Regions from separate parts of the Faecalibacterium prausnitzii genome, predicted to be linked through region 1. Evidence: predicted binding sites of a transcription regulator. Region 1 holds the regulator's gene; each other region holds the start of a gene.
What was found. The regulator HrcA, encoded in region 1, represses chaperone genes, less so after heat shock. The targets are predictions, from matches to a motif close to TGTTAGCACTCNNNNNNNNNGAGTGCTAACA.
Positions count from the first base shown of each region.

Region 1 (7,870 bases):
AAATAACACTCCGGCGCGATGCCGGTGTTGCTGAGGTTGCACCGGCCGTTGCCGGTGGCCAGCAGCTTTTTGCCGCAGCGGGGGTTGCGGTCCAGCACGGTGACGCGCACTGCCCCGGCGGGGGCCGCCTGTGCTGCGGCCAGTGCCGCCGCCATCCCGGCTGCACCGCCGCCTAAGATCACGATCTGTTGCATGAAACGATCCTTTCTGAAAAGAGAAAAAGCCGCCGGAACCCTCCCGCGCGGCGCAGGGCCTGAAGAACAGACCCAGTATAGCATAAACCGGAAAAAACGGCCAGAGTTCAAACGGGAAAAACTATGGAAGAGCATTGACAGAAGAGGAAGAATCTGGTAGATTTGAAGCGATGCAGCAAAGATGCGGCTAAGAAATTTTAACTTCTCTCGAAAAAATTCGGGGGTACGATGAATATGTCATGGGATCATAGGATGGGGAGAAGCAGACGGCGAGCCGCTGCGCTTGCGCTCCTGGTGGTGGTGTGCCTTTTCAACATTGTGGGCTATCTGGTATATGTGCAGCGCCAGTTCTATCGGGAGAGCACCCAAAACCTGCTGGAGACCTACGAGCAGGTGAACAAGACGTTTACCATGTTCGCGCAGCGCAACTGGAACGTTCTGAGCGAGTGGGGCAACAGCTTGCAGGAGGCAGACGAAACGGCCATCCGGGCCAGTCTGCGCCACTTCAACCGCGAAAAAACGACCTGGCGGTACAGTGAGCTGTACCTGTTCAACGAGTCCAACCAGTATCTGAAAGCCGCCGGAGAGAGCGGAGAGGCGCAGGGACAGTGGGGCGCGTTTGCAGCGACGTATGCGACCGGCCACTCCAGCGTGAGCAGCTATATCATGGACACGGGCGAGCGCCGGGTCGTGTTCACCGTGCCCATCCGGCCGGTCGAGGTCTCCGGTGTGACCTACACCTGCATTGCCGTCAGCTACAACAATGCAACGCTGGAAGAGATGATCGGCGGCCATGCCTACAACGGCCAGAGCGACTGCTACATCATCTACCCGGACGGCAGCGTGATGCTGTCCGAGGAGCCGAAGAGTGAGATCGAATCCTGGATGACGAACCTGTTCGATTTTCTGGAGAAAAATGCCAAGGTCGATGCCGACGGCTTTGCCGCCATGCGGGAGAACGTGCGCAGCGGCGGCAGCGGCAGCACCGGGTATCGGTACGGCGGCAAGGGCTATTATCTGGTCTATCAGCCGGTGGGCTTTCAGGACCTGACCGTCGTGGGTATCGTGGAGCGCGATGTCGTCGATGCCGGGATGCGGAAGATCCAGACGGCTACCATCCTGCTGCTGCTTTTTTTGATGGGCAGCGTGGCCGTGGCGATGGTGCGGTCGGTCAAGCTGGATGCGGCACTGGAAATGGAAGAAAAAGAAAACGCCCTCCGCACCGAAGCGCTGGAACGACGGAAACTGGAGGGGCTGGCCAACACCGACGGCCTGACCGGCCTGTTCAACGAGCGGTGCTTCAACAGCACCCTGAAGCAGAAGGAAAAGGCGCGCCAGCCCTTTGCTCTGTTCTATCTGGATCTGGACCGGTTCAAGCCGGTCAACGACACCTACGGCCACGATGTGGGCGACCAGCTGCTCCGGGCCGTGGCCGACCGGCTGCGGAGCTGTGTGCGGAGCAGCGACCTTGCGTTCCGCATCGGCGGCGATGAGTTTGCCCTGATCGTGAACGGCGAAGTCGATGCAGACGGGTGCGCCCAGCGGATCGAGACCATCAAATCGGTCATCCGGCAGCCCTATGTGCTGGACGGCCGGACCATCTGCATTGGCACCAGCTGCGGTTCGGCCTGCTACCCGGCCGACCGGGCCGACGTCCGCGACATCCGCATCCTGGCAGACCACCGGATGTATGAGGACAAGCAAAAACAGGGAAGCTCCCGCAGGCAGAGCTTCGCGCTTGAATAATTCTCCTTTCTCTACCACAAAATAACCACAGGAAACGAAATCTGGGAACCAAGGAAACGTGGGACCGAGAAAGGGAGAATGTGTTATGAAAGCAACCGGGATCGTCCGCCGCATTGATGAGCTGGGGAGGGTCGTCATCCCCAAGGAGATCCGCCGCACCCAGCGCATCCGCCGGGGAGACCCGCTGGAGATCTTCACGACCGGCGACGGCGAGGTCATCTTCAAGAAGTATTCGCCGGTGGGAGAGTTGAGCAGCGTGACGACGCAGTATGTGGATGCGCTGAGCAAGAGCTTCGCACTGACAGCCTTCGTCTGTGACCGGGACCGCATCCTGGCGGCGTCCGGTGCCGGGCGGCGGGACCTTGTGGACCGCAGCGTCAGCCAGCCGCTGGAAAAGCTGATGGACAGCCGGAAGCTCTACGCCAGCGACGGCGACCCGGAAAAGGCCCTCCTGCCCTGCGAGGGGGCGCAGCGCGCTCTGCTCTGTGTCTGCCCCATCATCGCGGCGGGGGATGTGACCGGTGCCGTGGGCTTTCTGACCGAGGACCGGGCGGCACAGCCGGATGCCGCGCAGGAAAAGGCCGCAGCAGTGGCGGCGGCGTTTCTGGCAAAACAGATGGAAGAGTAAATACCTTATAAAAGCAAACGGCCTGCGCCTCGGCGTGGGCCGTTTGCTTATGACCAATTTGTGAATCTTTCAAAACTTTTCTGCGAACCTATTGACAGCGCGGAAAAATTGGATATAATGGTCTTAGCACTCAGGAAGACAGAGTGCTAAAGAACAAAAAGCAAACGAAGGAGGCAGGCGCTATGACGATGGATGCACGCAAGCAGCGAGTCTTGCAGGCGATCGTGGCGCTGTATGGTCTCGAAGGGGAGCCTGTGGGCAGCAGTGTGCTGGCAAACTACTTTGATATGGCAGTTTCCAGTGCGACGCTGCGCAACGAGATGGCGGCGCTGACCAAGCTGGGCCTGCTGGAGCAGCCCCACACCAGCGCGGGCCGTGTGCCCAGTGCCAAGGGCTACCGTTATTATCTGGACAATCTGCTGACGGATGACCAGCCGCTGGACCGCGTGACCCGCGCACGGGTGGACGCCGTGTTCGCCAGCCTGGACCACGAGCCTGAAAAGCTCGCCCAGGGTGCCGCACGGGCGCTGGCTCAGATCAGCGGCTGCACCGCAGCCATCAGCACTCCCTGTGCCGAGGACCTCTGCATCGCCCATTATGAGGTGGTGCAGGTAGGCCGCAGCGCGGCGGCAGTGCTGGCAGTGACCACGGCCGGCTACGTCCGGACCCGCGTGGCGCGGGTGCGCACCGGCCTCTCGCGTGAGGATGCTGCGGCGCTGGCCGCCCTGCTCAACCGGAACCTGACATTCGTGGCTCCCATGGATCTTTCGCCCCGGCTCCTTGCAGAGCTGTGCGGCCAGATCAACCCGGAGCTGGTGCCAGTGGTGTCGGCGGCAGCGGCCATCCTGCAGGATTCCACCAAACCGCACGTCTATCTGGGCGGCGAGCAGTACCTGCTCGACTGGCCCCAGCTGGAAGGCAAGGTCGGTTCCATCCTCAGCCTGCTGAGCGATGAGGAAGCGGCCGCCCGGCTCATCGCCCCGCCCACAGAGCAGAGCGAGAGCATCCTGCTGGGCGAGGACATTGAGCCGCAGATCCCCGGCCTGTGCATCGTCAGCGACCGTTATCTGGTCGGCGGCGGGCTGTGGGGCTCGGTGGCACTCATCGGGCCGACCCGGATGCCCTTCCAAAAGCTGATGCCTCTGCTCCACACCTTTGCCGACCAGCTCGGCGAGGGTATGAGCGGCAAACGAAAAGATACCCCGCAGGCAGCCGCACCCCGGCGGACTGTGATCTATAAGGAGGACCTGGAATGAGCGAAGAAACCAAGAAGACCCCGCAGGCGGAACCCGCCGCAGAGCCAAAGACCGCTGAGCAGGCCGCACCCGAAGCAGCCGCTGAACAGGCTGCGCCCGCATCCGAGACAGCGGAACCCAAGGATGCGAAGAAGGACGGCTGGTTCAAGAAAAACCGCGACCTGGAAGCTGCAAAGGCAAAGCTGGAAGCAGCGGAGCAGGAAGCGGCCCAGACCAAAGAAAAGCTGCTGCGGATGGCTGCCGAGTACGACAACTACCGCAAGCGCACCGCCCGCGAAGCGGACCAGAAGTTCAACGATGGCATCTCCTTTGCGGTCAACCAGATCATCCCCATCCTGGATACGCTGGAGATGGCGGCCAACGCCCCCACCACCGACGAGAATTACAAAAAGGGTGTGACCATGACGCTGGACAAGGCGGCCAAGGCACTGGATGTCCTCCATGTGGAGGAGATCGAATCCCTGGGCAAGCCGTTCGACCCCAATTTCATGAACGCCGTGCAGCAGGTCCCCGCCGAAGAGGGCCAGGAGAGCGGCACGGTGGTCACCGTCTACCAGAAGGGCTACAAGCTGGGCGACAAGATCGTCCGCCATGCGACCGTTGTGGTGGCCGAGTAACTTCGCAAAGACCCGCAAGGGTTTTCAAATAAACATCCGCTTATCCACTTTGAGCATCATATAAACAAATACGTTCTGATTTGAGAGGAGCTTTCATTATGAGTAAGATCATTGGTATCGACCTTGGCACCACCAACAGCTGTGTGGCTGTTATGGAGGGCGGCGAACCCGTCGTCATCGCAAACTCTGAGGGTGCCCGCACCACCCCGTCCGTTGTCGGCTTCACCAAGACCGGCGACCGTCTGGTCGGCCAGGTCGCAAAGCGTCAGGCCATCACCAACCCGGAGAACACCGTTTCTTCCATCAAGCGCCAGATGGGCACCGACCACAAAGTCACCCTGAACGGCAAGGAGTACACCCCCCAGCAGGTCAGCGCCATGATCCTGCAGAAGCTGAAGGCAGACGCCGAGGCTTATCTGGGTGAGCCTGTCACCGAGGCAGTCATCACCGTCCCCGCATACTTCAACGACAGCCAGCGTCAGGCCACCAAGGACGCAGGCACCATTGCCGGCCTGAACGTCAAGCGTATCATCAACGAGCCGACCGCTGCTTCTCTGGCCTACGGCATCGATAAGGAAGACGACCAGAAGATCATGGTCTACGACCTGGGCGGCGGCACCTTCGATGTCTCCATCATCGAGATGGGCGACGGCGTCACCGAAGTTCTGGCCACCAACGGCGATACCCACCTGGGCGGCGATGACTTCGACCAGCGCGTCATCGACTGGATGGCAGACGCTTTCCAGACCGAGAACGGCATCGACCTGCGCAAGGACAAGATGGCTGCTCAGCGCCTGAAGGAAGCGGCTGAGAAGGCAAAGATCGAGCTGTCCAGCGCAATGAGCACCCAGATCAACCTGCCCTTCATCACCGCCGATGCGACCGGCCCCAAGCATCTGGATATGACCCTGACCCGCGCAAAGTTCAACGAGCTGACCGCAGATCTGGTCGACCGCACCATGACCCCTGTCCGCAAGGCTCTGCAGGATGCAGGCCTGCGCGCTTCTGACCTGAAGAAGGTCCTGATGGTCGGTGGTTCGACCCGTATCCCCGCCGTCTACGACGCCGTGAAGAAGGAACTGAACTGCGAGCCCTTCAAGGGCATCAACCCCGACGAGTGCGTGGCAGTCGGTGCTGCCATTCAGGGCGGTGTCCTGCAGGGCGACGTCAAGGGCCTGCTGCTGCTGGATGTCACCCCGCTGAGCCTGGGCATTGAGACCCTGGGCGGCGTCTGCACCAAGATCATCGAGCGCAACACCACCATCCCCACCCACAAGAGCCAGGTCTTCTCCACCGCTGCCGACAACCAGCCCTCGGTCGAGATCAACGTTCTGCAGGGCGAGCGTGAGTTCGCACGCGACAACAAGAGCCTGGGTGTCTTCCACCTGGATGGCATCGCTCCGGCTCCCCGTGGTGTGCCTCAGATCGAAGTCACCTTCGATATCGATGCAAACGGCATCGTGAAGGTCAGCGCAAAGGACCTGGGCACCGGCAAGGAGCAGAACATCACCATCACGGCTTCCACCAACATGTCCAAGGACGACATCGACAAGGCCGTCAAGGAAGCAGAGCAGTTCGCAGCAGACGATAAGAAGAAGCGCGAAGAGGTCGATATCCGCAACGGTGCCGACCAGATGGTCTTCCAGACCGAGAAGATGCTGAAGGAGAACGGCGACAAGATGCCCGCAGACGTCAAGAGCGAGGCCGAGGCAAAGCTGGCCGACCTGAAGACCGCTGTGCAGTCCGGCTCCATCGACGACATCAAGGCAAAGCAGGATGCGCTGAGCCACGTCTTCGAGAAGATGTATCAGGCAGCTGCTGCCGCACAGCAGGCCGCAGGCGCACAGCCGGGCCCCGATGCCGGTGCAGCCAACCAGCAGAAGCCCAATGACGACGGCGTCGTCGATGCAGACTTCAAGGAAGTCTAAGTTTTGATACAGGCAGCACATGTCCGGCCAAACCGGCGGATGTGCGCTGAGATATAAGCAAAAGCCGCTCCGGTTTTGCCGGAGCGGCCTTTGTGGGTTAAACCTCTCAGTCTCGCTGACACTCGCCAGCTCCCCAGCCGGGGAGCCCTTGGCAGGTCGGCCAGCATTGCGCAGATTGCTGGATGTTTCCCGCTGTGGGAAACGGGAGCGCGCTGCTGTCAGGGGGAGGTTGCTACGATACGAGAGGTGAGTGGATATGGCACAGGAAAAGCGTGATTACTACGAAGTGCTGGGGGTATCCAAATCGGCCACGGATGCGGAGATCAAAAAGGCCTACCGCAAGCTGGCAATGAAGTACCACCCGGACTACAACCCCGGCGACAAGGACGCTGAGGAAAAATTCAAGGAAGTCAACGAAGCCAACGAGGTGCTTTCGGACCCGAAGAAACGCCAGATGTACGACCAGTATGGTTTTGCAGGCGTTGACCCCAGCTACGCAGCCCAGAACGGCGGCGGTGCAGGCGGCTTTGGCGGGTTCGGCGGCGATGGCGTCGATCTGGGCGACATCTTCGGCGATATCTTCGGCGGTGGGTTCGGCGGCTTTGGCGGTGCATCGTCCCGCCAGGCCAACCCCAACGCCCCCCGCAAGGGCCAGGACATCCGTGTCCGGATCACCCTGTCGTTTGACGAGGCCGTCCACGGCTGCAAGAAGAACATCACCATCACCCGCCAGCAGGAGTGCACGGAGTGCCATGGCTCCGGCTGTGCGGCAGGCTCCAGCCCGGAGACCTGCCCCGACTGCGGCGGCCGCGGCTATGTCATCCGCCAGCAGCGCACACCCTTTGGTGTGATGCAGACCCAGCAGCCCTGCTCCCGCTGCGGCGGCAAGGGCAAGCTGGTCAAGAACCCCTGCAAGGTCTGCCACGGCTCCGGCAAGACGGCCACCCGGAAGACGCTGGAGGTGTCCATCCCCATGGGCATCGACGACGATCAGAGCTTTGCACTGCGCGGAATGGGCGATGCCGGTGCCAACGGCGGCCCCGCAGGCGACGTCATCGTGATGGTCACGGTGCGGCCCAGCGAGGTGTTCCAGCGCGATGGCTACGACGTCTGGGTCACGGTGCCCATCACCTACAGCCAGGCCGTTCTCGGCGATGAGATCACCGTACCGTCCATTGACGGCAAGGTGGAGTATACCGTCCCTGAAGGCACCCAGAGCGGGACCACCTTCCGCCTGCGCGGGAAGGGCATCCAGTATCTGAACGGCCGTGGCCGGGGCGACATGTACGTCAAGTGCGAGGTCGAGATCCCCAAGAAGCTGAACAAGGCCCAGCGCGACGCCCTGAAGAAATTCGAGGGCACCCTGAAAGAAGAAAACTACGAAAAGCGCAAGGGCTTCTTCAAAAAGCTGAAAGACCTGTTCAACTGACACCAGAAACAGAAAGACCCTCCCGGAAAATTTCCGGGAGGGTCTTTTGTGTCTTCCGAACTCAGCCCATGT
Region 1 covers NZ_CP065377.1:2,761,187-2,769,056, reverse strand. Annotated here, with positions in the region: gene I5P96_RS13365 (NAD(P)/FAD-dependent oxidoreductase) at 1-194, opposite strand, end outside; gene I5P96_RS13360 (diguanylate cyclase domain-containing protein) at 447-1,940, shown strand; gene I5P96_RS13355 (stage V sporulation T C-terminal domain-containing protein) at 2,026-2,568, shown strand; gene hrcA (heat-inducible transcriptional repressor HrcA) at 2,751-3,824, shown strand; gene I5P96_RS13345 (nucleotide exchange factor GrpE) at 3,821-4,441, shown strand; gene dnaK (molecular chaperone DnaK) at 4,540-6,369, shown strand; gene dnaJ (molecular chaperone DnaJ) at 6,626-7,798, shown strand; gene I5P96_RS13330 (GH25 family lysozyme) at 7,860-7,870, opposite strand, start outside.

Region 2 (7,870 bases), 900 kb from region 1:
GGCCACGATGAGGGCGGGCAGCTGACCGAGGCCGTCCGCCGCCGTCCTTACAGCGTCGTGCTGTTTGACGAGATCGAAAAGGCGCACCCGGACATCCAGAACATCCTGCTGCAAATTCTGGAGGACGGCCAGCTCACCGATGCCATGGGCCGCAAGGCGGATTTCCGCAACACCATCGTGCTGCTGACGTCCAATCTGGGCGCGCGCTTTCTGGCGGGGCAGAACGCGCCGCTGGGCTTTGCGGCGGGCAGCGAGGCCGTGTTCGAAAAGCAGTCGGCACAGGCCATTGAAGAGGCGAAAAAGTGGTTCCGGCCGGAGCTGGTCGGGCGGCTGGATGAGCTGATCGTCTTCCGCCCGCTGGCCGAGGACAGCCTGTGTGCCATCGCCGAAAAGCTGCTGGGCCAGCTGGAAGAGCGGGCGGCCCACAGCGGGTATCAGCTGAGCCATACGTCCCGCGTGGGCCCGGCGTTGGCGGCGCGGGCGCGTTCGCCCTATGGGGCGCGCGAACTGCGGCGGCAGGTGGACCGCGCCGTCGAACAGGCCCTGGCCGACCAGATCGCCGCCGGTGCCGCCCACACCGGCCAGCACTGGACGGCCGACTGCACAGCCGATGGGCAGGTGACGCTGCTGCAAACGGAAACAGCAGCCGTGGGGCAGACCACCGGCTGACGACCCGCTGCTCTGCCGAAAGACCCCTTGAAACTCCTGCGATTTCTGTTATCATAGAGGTAATCGAAATTATAGGAGGACGCCATGCGCACCTTATTTTTACTGAACCCCGCTGCGGGCAAGCAGGACTGTACGGCCCAGCTCATTCCGCAGATCGAAGCCGCTGCCCGGCGGGCGGGCCTTGCCCCGGAAGAGGTCACAATCCACGTCACCGAATACGCCGGGCACGCGCGGGAACTGGCCTGCGCAGCGGCACAGCAGGCCGCAGCGGAGGGCGTGCCCCTCCGCATCTATACCGCCGGAGGCGACGGCACCTTTATGGAGGCGATGACCGGGGTGCAGGGCATCCCCGGTGCGGCGGTCGGATGCCTGCCCTACGGCAGCGGCAACGACTTTCTGCGCACCTACGGCACAAAGGAAGAGTTTGCGGACCTGGACGCGCAGTTGGCAGGCGGGGAAGTGACCATCGACCTGCTCCAGACGAACCTGGGTCTGTCCGCCACCATCTGTGCGGCGGGCCTGGATGCTCAGGTGGCCTATGGTATCCCGAAGTTCCGGCGCATCCCGCTGTGCGGCGGAGAGGCGGCATATCTGCTCTCCATCGTGGAGCAGCTGTGCGGCCGCATCGGCCGGACGCTGACCTTCGCCATCGACGAGGAAACCCTGACCGTGGACTGCCTGATGTGCGCCATCTGCAATGGCAAGGCGTATGGCGGCGGCTTCCTGGCCGGGCCGGAGGCAGTGCCTGACGACGGCTGGCTGGATGTCTTCATCGTCCGCAAGGTCGGGCGGCTGACCATTGCCAAGCTGCTGAGCATGTACAAAAACGGACGCCACTTCGTGAATGGTCAGCTGACTGAGGCGGCAAAACCGTATTTCATCTACCGCCGCGCAAAGCGTGTGTCGCTCCGCCCGGCAGACGGGCGCGGGCCCATCGTGGCCACGGCGGACGGCGAGTGCGCCCCCTGCGGCGAAGTGACGGCCTCGCTTCAGCCGCTGGCAGGCCGCATCCTGCTGCCGAAGCCTGCCTATGAGCGGTTCTGTGCAGCGCGCAGCACACCGGCCGATGTGACAGAATGACTGCAGAGATCCCTGTGCGGAATGGACTCCCGCACAGGGATTTTTACGTGGTGCGGAGGGATTTTGAAATCGTCATAAATATTTAACAAAAAAAGTTCCGAAACCTCTTGATTTTTGCGGGCAAGATGAGTACAATACACTTAGCACTCAGAGAAAAGGAGTGCTAAACAACCGGAAGGCGATAAACCAGAGCCTCCGGGCACAACGATGTTTTCATTTTATTTTTATAATAGGAGGGCAAGAACTATGAAGATCATTCCTCTTGCAGACCGTGTTGTTATCAAGACTGTTGAGGTCGAGGAGACCACCAAGGGCGGCCTCATCCTGACCGGCAGCGCAAAAGAAAAGCCCCAGGTGTGCGAGGTCATCGCAGTCGGCCCCGGCGGCGTCGTGGACGGCAAGGAAGTCAAGATGACCGTGAAGGTCGGCGACAAGGTCCTCACCAGCAAGTATTCCGGCACCGAAGTGAAGGTGGATGGCGAGGAGTGCACCATCGTCCGTCAGGGCGATATCCTGGCCGTTGTGGAAGACTGAGTTTCCCCCTCTACTGTAAGAAATTGAGCTTTTGAAGGAGCGATTGGATTATGGCTAAACAGATCAAGCAGGGCGAGGACGCCCGCAAGGCACTGTGCGCTGGCATTGACACGCTGGCAAATACGGTAAAGATCACCCTGGGCCCCAAGGGCCGCAACGTGGTGCTGAGCAAGAAGTTCGGCGCCCCCGTCATCACCAACGACGGCGTGACCATCGCCAAGGAGATCGAGCTGAAGGACGAGTTCGAGAACATGGGCGCACAGCTGGTGCGTGAGGTCGCAACCAAGACCAACGATGCAGCAGGCGACGGCACCACCACCGCAACCGTTCTGGCACAGGCAATGGTCACCGAGGGTATGAAGAACGTCACCGCCGGTGCAAACCCGATGGACATCCGCCGCGGCATGAGCAAGGCAGTCAACACCGCCGTTGAGACCATCAAGGCCCACAGCCAGAAGGTCAAGGATGCCAACGATATCGCACGTGTCGGCACCATTTCCGCAGGCGACCCGGAGATCGGCCGCCTGATCGCAGAGGCCATGGAAAAGGTCACTTCCGACGGCGTCATCACCATCGAGGAGAACAAGACCACCGCTGAGACCTACAACGAGATCGTCGAAGGCATGCAGTTCGACCGCGGCTACCTGACCCCGTATATGGTCACCGATACCGACAAGATGGTCGCCGACCTGGACAACGCCGCCATCCTCATCACCGATAAGAAGATCAGCGTCATTCAGGATCTGGTCCCCCTGCTGGAGCAGGTCATGCAGAACGGCATGAAGCTGCTGATCGTGGCTGAGGACATCGAGGGCGAGGCTCTGTCCACCCTGATCGTCAACCGCCTGCGCGGCACCCTGAACGTCTGCGCCGTCAAGGCCCCCGGCTTCGGCGACCGCCGCAAGGAGATGCTGCAGGATATCGCGACCCTGACCGGCGGCACCGTTGTGTCCGCTGATCTGGGCTATGAGCTGAAGGACGCAACCGTCCAGATGCTGGGCCATGCCCGCCAGGTCAAGGTCACCAAGGAGAACACCACCATCGTTGGCGGTGCAGGCGATAAGGACGCCATCGCAGCCCGTATCGCACAGATCCGCAACCAGATCGAGGCTGCGACCAGCGACTTTGACCGCGAGAAGCTGCAGGAGCGTCTGGCAAAGCTGGCCGGCGGCGTGGCCGTCATCAAGGTCGGCGCTGCGACCGAGGTCGAGATGAAGGACAAGAAGCTCCGCATCGAGGACGCTCTGAACGCGACCAAGGCAGCCGTTCAGGAAGGCGTCGTTGCCGGCGGCGGCACCGCTCCCATCAACGCCATCCCCGCTGTCCGTGCGCTGTGCGAGACGCTGGAAGGCGACGAGCGCACCGGTGCAAAGATCGTCCTGAAGGCTCTGGAAGCACCTCTGCGCCAGATCGCAAAGAACGCCGGTCTGGAAGGCAGCGTCATCATCGACAAGATCGTCTCTGCCAACAAGCCCAACTACGGCTTCGATGCACAGAACGAGGTCTTCGTGGACGACATGATCGCTGCTGGCATCGTCGACCCGACCAAGGTCACCCGCTCCGCTCTGGAGAACGCAGCATCCGTCGCCGAGATGGTGCTGACCACCGAGAGCCTGGTCGCTGACCTGCCCGAACCTCCGGCTGCTCCCGCAGCTGCCGGCGGTGACATGGGCGGTATGGGCGGCATGTACTAATAACTGCCTAAAAACCGCATGAATCCTTGATTTTTGGAGCGCGCAAAAGCGGATTTACGCCAAACTTACGCCACTTACGCCAAAAATCAAAGCGCACTATAGGGTAACAAAATCGGCACTCGCTGAAAAGCGGGTGCCGATTTTTTGTGTCTAGGGGATTTGAAGACTCATGAAACCCACTGATGGATTCTGCGAGCAGCAGACTGTCAGCGGCTTTATTGTTGCTGTATTATATTCAGGGCAACTATGCAGCGATTTACGACAAACCGCTGTTTGATGCCCCCTTTGTTCCGTTGAAGGAGAGTGCGCTGCCGCTCACCCCGGAGGCCAAAGAGGTGGTAGACCGGGTGCTGGATACCTTTGGTATGTACAGTGGAAAGGTTCTGGAAAGCATCACCCACAAAGAAACGCCTTGGCTGGATGCCCGGAAGGGCTTTCTGCCAGACGAAACTTCTCATGCGGAGATTTCGCTGGATGCGATGAAGGACTACTTCAAAAAGGTGGATGAGAAGTATAATATTCGGACGGAAGATGGACTGCGGAAGTATATCGGCAAAATGTTATAATAAGTCGGACTATGCACGATGGCGGGTTAATTTATTATGAACAGTATTGATTACTTGGTAAAAAGTGCTATAATTAAAGTGCCCCATACGAAAGGTATGGGGGAAGGAGATTGTTGTCAACTCTCCTGCTAGAATATTCTCGAGAATATTTAGCAGCACAGTTGACACGGTTGTTGATGCTGATGTAGCAAATGCTAGAATCAGACTGATTGATGAAATCACGACAATCGCCTCCCAGTCAATTATACCATAATTGATGATTGCGCTAACAGAATAGCTGGGAACTCTGAAAATCCTTTATGGTAATAGGGGTAACCACGTCAAACGTATATCCATCGGCTTAGAGACGCTATTCCTCGTGCCGATGGATATTGCATTTTAGGGGTATTAAAGCAATGGATGCTTGGTTAAGTGATAAGAAGATAATTCAAAGAAGCAAGCGATATTATGCACATTTTGATGTGCGAACAGATATCGGTCGCATGAAAGATTATGCTTCAAATCCAAAAGCAGTTGCAGCGCATGGATTTTATCCATTTATCCATTATGAGATGGATATGAGCAAGTTTAAAAGAGGAAAAGGAGTAGTTCCTAAAAAACGTGATATTTGCTATGCAGCACATATTGATCGGTGCATTTATCAGTATTACAGTCACATTTTGAATGAGAAATATAACGAGCGAACGACTTGTGATGGGATTTCTAATGTTGCGGTTGCCTATCGAACAAATTTAGGAAAGAGCAATATTCAATTTTCCAAAGCGGCCTACGATTTTATCCGTAAGACAGAAAACTGCTATGTGATGATTGGCGATTTTACGCATTTCTTTGATAACTTAGACCATGCTTACTTGAAGAAGCAATGGTGCTCGTTATTGGAATGCGAAAGATTACCAAAGGATCATTATAATGTGTTTAAGAATATCACGTCATTTAGTCAATGGGAACTGACGGACTTGTTGGCTATAAATAAACTGAAAGACAACAAAGCAGGTCATCGCGCACTCAATAAACAATCAAGAGTATTAACAGCGGAACAATATAAAAACAATCGTTCTCACATACAGCCAAATATGAACCATTACGGGATACCACAAGGATCACCTATTAGTGGAATGTTGGCGAACCTCTATATGCTGGAAGTTGATAAGCAAATCCATGATCTAGTTGAACAATATCACGGATTTTATATGCGGTATAGTGATGATTTTATTGTGATAGTGCCGGATGAACCTAACAATAATGCGCTGAATGTCTTCTCTGAAGTGAGAGCATTTATTGCAAGTGCTCCTAGATTAAAATTGGAGCCGAGCAAAACCCAATATTTTCATTATAAGGAAGAGAAGGTTGAGAATATTGGAAAAGCGATAGACAAAGGTGCAGACGATAGTAAAAAATTTATCAATTTTTTGGGATTTTCGTTTAATGGAACGAAAGTGTTTATCCGTTCTAAAACGACGGCCAAATACTATTACCGGATGCACAGAAAGGCAAAAAATATTGCAAAAACAGGAGGGTATACCAGAAAAGGAAATCATATCAATCTTTCTGGTCTGTATACGCTTTATTCTGAACATGGTGCAAAGAGCAAACGAGGAAATTATTTTACCTATATTGAGCATGCTGAAGAAGAGTATGGACAAGATGAAGAAATTCGACATGATTTGAAAAATAATATGGGAAAAATAAGAAAAGTTCTAAAAGGTATTTAATTAGAACTTTTGTATGATAAAACAGCCGCCCAGCGACCTTACGGTCTCGCTGGGCGGCTTATTTTTTGCGTTTCCAGAGCAAATATTCTTCGTAGCGGTGCATCTCGTTCTGTTCTTCTTCGGTCAGGCGCTGGCGCTGGATGCGGGCTTTGTCGGAGGGATCGTAATCGGACAAACCTAACAGAAAATCAGAAGAAGTATGATAGCGTCTGCAAATTGCAACCAGTGTTGAGTGGTCAGGAGAACTTTTGTCGTGCTCCCAACTGCGGACAGTAGAAACCGAAACACTAAGAGCTTTTGCTAACACTTGTTGCTTTTCACCATTCAGCTTTCGTAATTCTGCCAGCCGCTCACCAATCATCTAGCGCACCACCCTTCTTTGCTTTCAAGTATAGAGAATCTTATTACTTTTGGCAAAAAACGCCGAAATTCTTGTGAATTGGCTGTAAAAGTGATAAGATACTTGTTAGTATAGGCCGAAAGTGCTAAGAACATTATCACTTCCGCCGCAACGCTAAGGCAAAGCGAGGAATACCCCGTTGGAACAACTGATCGACTTTCACGCACCGGAAGTGCAGGCGGTGCTGGATACGCTACTAAAAGATAAATCTACCGGTAAAAACATCATCTGGGCAACCGACCCGCCGGAGGAGCTGCAAACCGTGATGTACGAGCCGGTGACGGATAGATCCCAGATCACCGCACAGCAGCTCAGGCTGACCCACTATGAGGTGGTGCTGCCCCGGATGATGAAGCAGACCGACACCCAGCAGCAACGCACCCGCAAAAAAGGCGAGGTGTTCAGCCCCGCATGGGTCTGCAACAAGATGAATAACGCGCTGGATGCTGACTGGTTCCGTGGGCTGGGGGCAGAGGAGAGCGCCGGGCAGTTCACGGTGGAGCTGCCCCAAGGCTGGCAGACGGTGGAAACGCCGGTGCAGTTCCCGGTTTGCGGGGGCAGGACCCCGGCATGGGTGCAGTATGTGCAGAGCCGCCGCTTGGAGGTGACCTGCGGCGAAGCCCCCTTTCTGGCATCCCGGTACGATGCCGCCACTGGCGAGATGATCCCGGTAGCCCGGCGCATTGGCATTCTGGACCGCAAGCTGCGGGTGGTAAGCGAGAACGCCGCCACAGAGGACGAGTGGCGCAAATATGCCACCCATGCGGTGCAGTCTACCTACGGCTATGAGTATCAGGGAGATAATCTTTTGTTGGCACGGGTCAACCTGCTGCTGACCTATGCAGAGCATCTGCAAGCCCGCTGGCAGCGCAAGCCCACAAAAGAAGAGTTACAGCCTATCGCCACCATCATCAGCTGGAACCTGTGGCAAATGGACGGCTTGCACCTGTCTGTGCCCGGCGGCAAGCCCCAGCCGGAGACAGAACAGCTTGATCTCTTTTCCATGTTCGGGGCGGCAGAGCCGCAGCCGCCCACGGTATCCTGCAAAGTGAAAAACTGGCGCAAGGGCAGCCATGGAACCGCCCAGAACTTTGAAACCATTCAGGAAGGGAGTACCAGCATGAAGTTTGATTATGTCATCGGAAACCCGCCGTATCAGGAAGTTGATGGAGGTTCAGGCGCAAGCGCAACGCCGGTATATAACAAATTCATTGA
Region 2 covers NZ_CP065377.1:1,858,438-1,866,307, reverse strand. Annotated here, with positions in the region: gene I5P96_RS09270 (ATP-dependent Clp protease ATP-binding subunit) at 1-669, shown strand, start outside; gene I5P96_RS09265 (diacylglycerol/lipid kinase family protein) at 754-1,749, shown strand; gene groES (co-chaperone GroES) at 1,996-2,283, shown strand; gene groL (chaperonin GroEL) at 2,334-3,977, shown strand; gene I5P96_RS09250 (Panacea domain-containing protein) at 4,199-4,543, shown strand; gene I5P96_RS09245 (reverse transcriptase/maturase family protein) at 4,939-6,255, shown strand; gene I5P96_RS09240 (helix-turn-helix domain-containing protein) at 6,314-6,616, opposite strand; gene I5P96_RS09235 (Eco57I restriction-modification methylase domain-containing protein) at 6,795-7,870, shown strand, end outside.
Region 2: a site for HrcA is predicted at 1,888-1,918, ahead of groES (co-chaperone GroES). Genes of this name have one in related genera too.

Region 3 (7,870 bases), 580 kb from region 1:
TCTCGGATGCGGAGAAAAAGGCGGAGAACGCCACCAATACTACCAGCGCTACCCAAAGCGTCATACTGCCATCGTCCATAATAAAGGAAAATCACACTCCTATGTTGTTGTGAACCTCTCAGGCATTGCGAAGCAATGCCTGAGAGATCCTGAATATTAAAAAATGCTTTTCACCGTTGCTCTCGACGATGAAAAGCACTTTGTTCAACGTTTATCATATCATATTCTGCACCCCCGCGCAAGTGTTACTGCTCACACGAAGGTACAGAACTGGTAAAATCAACGTGATTTATCGCAGGATCAGGGCGCTGCCGTCGTAATCCACCGTCAAAGTGGTACCCTCGGCGTAGTCGCCCCGGATGATGGCCTTGGCGATGAGGGTCTCGACCCGGCTCTGGATGAACCGCTTGATAGGCCGTGCACCATAGACGCTGTCGTAAGCAGAGTCGATGATGAAGTCCTTGGCGGCGGTGGTCACATCCAGTTTCAGATGCTTGCCCTCGTCCATGCGGCGGCGCAGGTCGTCGAGCTGCAGGTCCACGATGCTGCGCATCTCATCCTTGGTCAGGCTCTTGTAGTAGACGATCTCGTCCAGACGGTTCAGGAACTCCGGGCGGAACTTCGACTTGAGCAGCGCGTCGATCTGCTGGCGGGCCTCCGGGCTCAGCTCGTTGGAACCGCTGGCGCGGGCACGCTCCAGATCGTTCAGGATGATGTCGCTGCCTAGATTGGACGTCAGGATGATGACGGTGTTCTTGAAGTCCACGGTGCGGCCCTGGCTGTCGGTGATGCGGCCATCATCCAGCACCTGAAGCAGGATGTTGAAGACGTCCGGATGGGCCTTTTCCACCTCATCGAACAGCACAACGCTGTAGGGCTTGCGGCGGACGGCCTCGGTCAGCTGACCGCCCTCTTCGTAACCGACGTATCCCGGAGGCGCGCCGATCAGGCGGCTGACGCTGAATTTCTCCATATACTCCGTCATGTCGATACGGACCATATTCCGCTCATCGTCGAACAATGCCTGTGCCAGCGCCTTGGCCAGCTCGGTCTTGCCGACGCCGGTGGGGCCGAGGAAGAGGAAGCTGCCGATGGGGCGGTTCGGGTTGGCGATGCCGGCGCGGCTGCGCAGGATGGCTTCGCTGACCTTGGTGACAGCCTCATCCTGGCCGATGACCCGCTTATGGAGCACATCGTCCAGATGCAGCAGCTTCTCGCGCTCGCCTTCCACCAGCTTCTCGACCGGGATGCCGGTCCAGCGGGCCACGATGCGGGCGATCTCCTCGTCGGTCACGCGGTCGCGCAGGAGGCTGTCCTCCTTCTTCTCGTTGGCCAGCTTCTCTTCGGCTTCCAGCTGTTTCTGCAATTCGGGCAGTCTGCCATACTTCAGCTCCGCAGCCTTGTTCAGGTCATACTCGCGCTGCGCCTTCTCAATGGCGGCATTGGTCTGCTCGATCTGCTCGCGCAGGGTCTGCACCTTGCCGATGGCGTTCTTCTCGTTCTCCCACTTTGCCTTCATGCTGCGGAATTGATCCTGCAATTCGGCCAGTTCTTTTTCCAGGTCGCGCAGACGGCTCTGGCTGAGCGCATCGGTCTCCTTTTTCAGGCTGACCTGCTCGATCTGCAGCTGGGTGATGCGGTGGGCCAGATCATCCATCTCGCTGGGCATACTGTCCATCTCGGTCTTGATCATGGCGCAGGCTTCATCCACCAGGTCGATGGCCTTATCCGGCAGGAACCGATCGGTGATATAGCGGTCGGACAGGGTGGCGGCGGCGATCAGGGCGTTGTCGCTGATCTTGACACCGTGGAAAACCTCGTACCGCTCCTTCAGGCCGCGCAGGATGGAGATGGTGTCCTCAACGGTCGGTTCATCCACCTGCACCGGCTGGAACCGGCGTTCCAAAGCGGGGTCCTTCTCGATATACTGGCGGTACTCGTCCAGCGTCGTCGCACCGATGCAGTGCAGCTCGCCGCGGGCCAGCATGGGTTTGAGCAGGTTGCCCGCATCCATGGCACCGTCGGTCTTGCCTGCACCGACGATGGTGTGCAGCTCATCAATGAAGAGGATGATCTTGCCCTCGCTCTTCTTCACCTCATTCAGAACGCTCTTCAGGCGCTCCTCGAACTCGCCGCGGTACTTTGCACCGGCCACCAGAGCGCCCATATCCAGGCTGAACACGGTGCGGTCTTTCAGGTTTTCGGGCACATCGCCGCGCACGATCCGTTCGGCCAGACCCTCAGCGATAGCCGTCTTGCCGACGCCCGGCTCACCGATCAGGCAGGGGTTGTTCTTCGTCTTACGGGACAGGATGCGGATGACGTTGCGGATCTCCTGATCCCGCCCGATGACGGGGTCCAGCTTCTGCTTGCGGGCCAGGTCTACCAGATCCTGACCGTATTTTTGCAGGGCGTTGTAGGTGTCCTCCGGGTTGTCATTGGTCACGCGCTGATTGCCGCGCACGGCCGTCAGCTGCTGTAAGAAGGCATCTTTCCGGATGTTGAACGCGCGGAACAGGTCTGCGGTGTTCTGGGTCTGCTCGTCCAGCAGGCCGAGGAACACATGCTCGACACTGACGTATTCGTCCTTCATCGCCTTGGCCTCGCGGGCAGCGGCGCTCAGGACCTTATCGGTGGCCTGCGAGATATAGACCTTGTCCGGGTCACGGCCGGAGCCGGACACACGGGGCAGCGCCGAGAGCTTTTCGGCCACTGCGGCGGAAAAGCTGCCGGGGTCTACATTCAGCTTCTGGAGCAGCTGCGGGATAAGCCCCTGCTCCTGCGATGCCAGTGCGTGCAGCAGGTGTTCCGGCTCCAGTGCATTGTGCTGGTACTCCACAGCCAGCTGCTGAGCAGCCTGCAGCGCTTCCAGCGTCTTCTGGGTATATTGATTGGTATTCATAGAATCGACCTCCATTCGTACCGGATGTTGATTTAGCAGTCGTTCATTGGATATGCTATTTTGTTTTTAGCACTCTATCTATTTGACTGCTAAAATTATATTCCAAACCCCCTGTGATGTCAAGAGCGCAGGCCCCTGCTCCACGGAAATTCACAAAAAGTTTGCAAATAAAAAGTGCCCTGCCGAAAAAGCAGGGCACCGTTCTAATATTTGATCGAATGTCAGCGATCAGAGCTTTTTGCCCGTCAGCATCTCATAGGCTTCGAGGTATTTCTCGATGGTCTTGTCGATGACGTCCTGGGGCAGGTCGTAGTTGCTGTCCGGGTTGGCCTTGAGCCAGTTGCGGACGAACTGCTTGTCAAAAGAGGGCTGGCCGTGGCCTGCCTCATAGCCTTCCAGCGGCCAGAAGCGGGAGGAATCGGGGGTCAGCATCTCGTCGCCCAGAACGACATTGCCGTTCTCGTCCAGACCGAACTCAAACTTGGTGTCGGCGATGATGATGCCGCGGCTCAGGGCGTATTCTGCGCACTTCTTGTACAGCGCAATGGTATAGTCCCGCAGCTTGGTGGCGTACTCTTCACCGTGGCCGGGGAACTGCTTTTCCAGCACAGTGATGCTCTGCTCGTAGGAGATGTTCTCGTCGTGGTCGCCGATCTCCGCCTTGGTGGAGGGGGTGTAGATGGGCTCCGGCAGCTTCTCAGACTCCTGCAGGCCCTCCGGCAGCTGGATGCCGCAGACCTTGCCGGTCTTCTGGTAGCTGGCCCAGCCGCTGCCGGTGATGTAGCCGCGCACGATGCACTCGATGGGCAGCATGGTCAGCTTGCGACACTTCATGCACTTGCCCTCGAACTGGGGCTGCTGGAAGAACTCCGGCATATCCTTCGTGTCCACGCTCAGCATGTGGTTGGGCAGCACATCGCGGGTGTAGTCGAACCAGAACTTGCTCATCTGGGTCAGCACCTTGCCCTTGTTGGTCACTTTATTTTTCAGGATCACGTCGAATGCGGAAATGCGATCCGTTGCGACCATGATCAGGCTGTCGCCGTTGTCATAGATCTCGCGGACCTTTCCTTCTTTGATAGGCTGGAACTCCTTCATCGCAAAACACTCCATTTTCCTTATTTCGATGTTCTACTGTTTCCTTTGTGCGGCCGCTCCGGCCATGCGGCAGAGCGCGCACAGAGGAGCCATCCCCCTGTGCGAACAGGCCGAACGGCTTTTTCTTACGTATCCAGTCTATCATATTTTCTGTCCGTTGGGAAGAAACAGAATGGAAGGAAAATCTCCCGGTTTTTCAGATTTTCTCGTGAAAACTGCAAAAAATCACGCTCGATTTTCGTCAAAATGACGGAAATAGTCATACTTTCGTCCTTGAATGCCCTCCCGGAACATGATAAAATGAAGGCAGCAGAATTTTTGTTCAGGAGGTATTTTTTCATGGGCAGATTTCCGAAAGACTTTTTATGGGGCGGTGCCACCGCCGCCAACCAGTGCGAGGGTGCCTACAACGAAGGCGGGCGCGGGCTGGCCAATGTGGATGTCGTTCCCTTTGGCGAGGACCGCTTCCCGGTGATGTTCGGCAAGCTGAAGATGCTGGAATGCGATGACCAGCACTACTACCCCTCGCACGAAGCCATCGACATGTACCACCACTTCAAGGAGGACATCGCCCTCTTCGCCGAGATGGGCTTCCGGTGCTACCGCCTGTCCATCGCGTGGACCCGCATCCTGCCCCACGGCGACGATGCAGAGCCCAACGAAGAGGGGCTGGCCTTCTACGATGCGCTGTTCGATGAGTGCCGCAAGTACGGCATCGAACCGCTGGTCACCATCTGCCACTTCGATGCGCCCATCGCGCTCATTCAGAAGTATGGCGGCTGGAAAGACCGCCGGATGGTGGATGCCTACGTCCACTACTGCGACATCATCTTCCGCCGCTATAAAGATAAGGTAAAATACTGGCTGACCTTCAACGAGATCAACATGCTGCTGCACATGCCCTTCATGGGGGCAGGCCTGCTGTTTGAGCCCGGCGAGAACGTCGAACAGGCCAAGTATCAGGCCGCTCATCACGAGCTGGTGGCCAGCGCCAAAGCCGTCCAGCTGGCGCACGAGATCATGCCCGGCTGCATGGTGGGCTGTATGCTGGCCGCAGGCGAGTTCTACCCCCGCACCTGCGCCCCGGCGGATGTGCAGGCCGCTGCCGAAGCCGACCGCAACAATTACTTCTTCATCGACGTCCAGTCCCGCGGTGCCTACCCGGTCTGGGCCAAAAAGCGGATGGAGCGGGCTGGCATCCAGCTGCGCACCGAGCCGGACGATGACCAGACCCTGCGCGAGGGCACTGTGGACTTCATCTCCTTCAGCTACTATTCCAGCCGCTGCATCACGGTGGACCCGGAGCTGTTGGAGCAGGCTGACGGCAACGCCCTCGGCGCGGCGACCCGAAACCCCTACCTCAAGGCCAGTGCGTGGGGCTGGCCCATCGACCCGGTGGGCCTGCGCATCACCATGAACACCCTCTACGACCGCTACCAGAAGCCGCTGTTCATCGTGGAGAACGGTCTGGGCGCGGTGGACACGGTGGAGCCGGACGGTTCCATCCACGACAGCTACCGCATCGACTATCTGCGCGCCCACATCGAGCAGATGGAAAAGGCCATCAACGAGGACGGCCTGCCCCTGCTGGGCTACACCACCTGGGGCCCCATCGACCTTGTCTCCGCCTCCACCGGTGAGATGAAGAAGCGCTACGGCTTCATTTATGTAGACAAGGACAACGCCGGAAACGGCACCCTGACCCGCAGCCGGAAGGACAGCTTCTACTGGTATAAAAAGGTCATTGCGACCGATGGTGAAGACCTTGCCTGAGATCATTGCACACCGCGGGGCAACCTATCTTGCCCCCGAAAACACCCTGTCCGCCTTTCGCAACGCCATTGACCTCGGTGCCGACGGCGTTGAGATGGACGTCCAGCAGACCCGCGACCATGGCCTCATCATCCACCACGACTACCTCATCGACATCGGCACCGAGCTCTCCGCCAAGATCTACGACCTGACCGTCGGTGAGCTGCGCTCCATCGACCTGACCAAATGGAACGGCGTCAGCCTCACCACCGAGAGACTGGCCACTCTGGACGAAGCGCTGGCCTGCTGCAAAGAAATGGAGGGCTGCACCGTCCAGCTGGAACTGAAGGCCCCCATCCTCCCCGACCCGGACTTCGTGCCCCATGTCGTGGACTGCATCCGCGCTTCCGGCATCGCAGACCGGCTGCTCCTCGTCTCGTTCCGCCACGACCTGCTTCAGCAGGCCAAGGCGCTGATGCCGGAACTGCGCATCGGCGTCCTGACCCTGGGCGACCTGCTCAGCATGATGCTCCCGCCGCCGGTGATCTGGCAGGATCTGGGCCTTGTCAACAGCATGGACGAGCCGCTGGACGAGGAGAACTGCCCCGCCCTGAAAAAACAGGTGGGCATGGTCTCCAGTGCTATTTCGGACAAGTTGACTCTCATCGCGGCTCTTTACCCGCAGATGTCGGTCCAGCAGATCCTCGCCACCCTGTCCGCGCAGGCAGACCCCGCCGCCTATGTCCGGACGCTGGGTTTCCCGGTGGAGCTGGTCAGCTGCGAGTACCACACCGCCTTCGCCAACCCGGAGGTGGTCAACCAGCTCCACGACGCCGGCTGCAAGGCCGCGTTCTGGACCGTCAACACCGAGGATGTCGTCCGCTCTCTGGTGCCTCTCGGCCCGGACTGCTTTGTCACCGACCGCCCCGACGTCATCCGCGAATGGATCGAAAAAGCACAGGCTGAAACGTAACGGAACCCCTCTCCGCTCTTGCCTTGCCATGCAGCTCCCCCTTTGGAAGCGCTGGCGCACGGCGAGACGGAGAGGGGTTTATTTTTTCATAAACGCTCTTGACATTCCGGGATGCGAGGGTTAGAATGGTATCGTATCAAACAGTTTTATTCAAAACAATCATCCATCCAACAATTCAAAGGACGAACCATCATGTGTGACAAAATCAACTCCAGCTGCCCGCCGGTAACGCCCCCCTGGGAGCCGCCGCAGGTCATCCCGGCGCAGATGCGCCGGGTCAACAACCTGATCTTCCGCAAGATCAACCAGTTCCACCGCGAAAATGAGGTCGAGGACGTGACCCCGATGCACGAGTGGATCCTGAGCTACCTGTTCTGGCACAGGGACGAACCCGTCTACCAGCGGGACATCGAGCGGGAGTTCTCCATCACCCGCTCCACTGTGACCAATATTTTGCAGCTCATGGAGCGCAAAGGCTACATCGAGCGTCAGAGCGTACCGCAGGACGCCCGGCTCAAGCGCCTGGTGCTGACCGAAAAGGGGGCCTGCATCCGCGAAAAGACCATGCAGGCCCTGCACCAGACCGACGAATTTGTGGAGAGCCTGCTCACCCCGGAGGAGAACGCCGAGCTGCTCCGCCTGCTGAACAAGCTGCGCAAGGGCCTGCAGTGACCCCGCGAATCGTACGATTTTTGAGAGTTTCATGACTTTTTTCGGAACTTTGCAAAAACGCATTGACAATTAAATTGTTTTGTATAGAATTGTTCTTTGTCAAACAAAAAAAACAAAAAACAGGAGGATTACCAGATGATCAAAAAATTAGTGTCACATCTGGGCGAGTACAAACGCGCCGCGATCCTGACACCGATCATTTCCGCATTGGAAGCGGTCATGGACGTTCTGCTGCCCACCATCATGGCCTTTATCATCGACCAGGGCATTGAAAAGGGCGACATGAACGCCGTCATCAAATACGGTCTGCTCACCTTCCTGGTGGCCGCCATTGCGCTGCTGCTGGGTGTGCTGGCCGGCAAATTTGCCGCCGAGGCTTCCACCGGCCTTGCCGGCAACCTGCGCGACGCGATGTATGAGAACATCCAGCATTTTTCCTTCTCCAACATCGACAAATACTCCACGGCCGGTCT
Region 3 covers NZ_CP065377.1:403,107-410,976, reverse strand. Annotated here, with positions in the region: gene I5P96_RS02070 (HlyC/CorC family transporter) at 1-79, opposite strand, end outside; gene clpB (ATP-dependent chaperone ClpB) at 290-2,902, opposite strand; gene I5P96_RS02060 (phosphoribosylaminoimidazolesuccinocarboxamide synthase) at 3,131-4,000, opposite strand; gene I5P96_RS02055 (6-phospho-beta-glucosidase) at 4,340-5,773, shown strand; gene I5P96_RS02050 (glycerophosphodiester phosphodiesterase) at 5,754-6,725, shown strand; gene I5P96_RS02045 (MarR family winged helix-turn-helix transcriptional regulator) at 6,918-7,397, shown strand; gene I5P96_RS02040 (ABC transporter ATP-binding protein) at 7,533-7,870, shown strand, end outside.
Region 3: a site for HrcA is predicted at 2,967-2,997, ahead of clpB (ATP-dependent chaperone ClpB). Genes of this name have one in related genera too.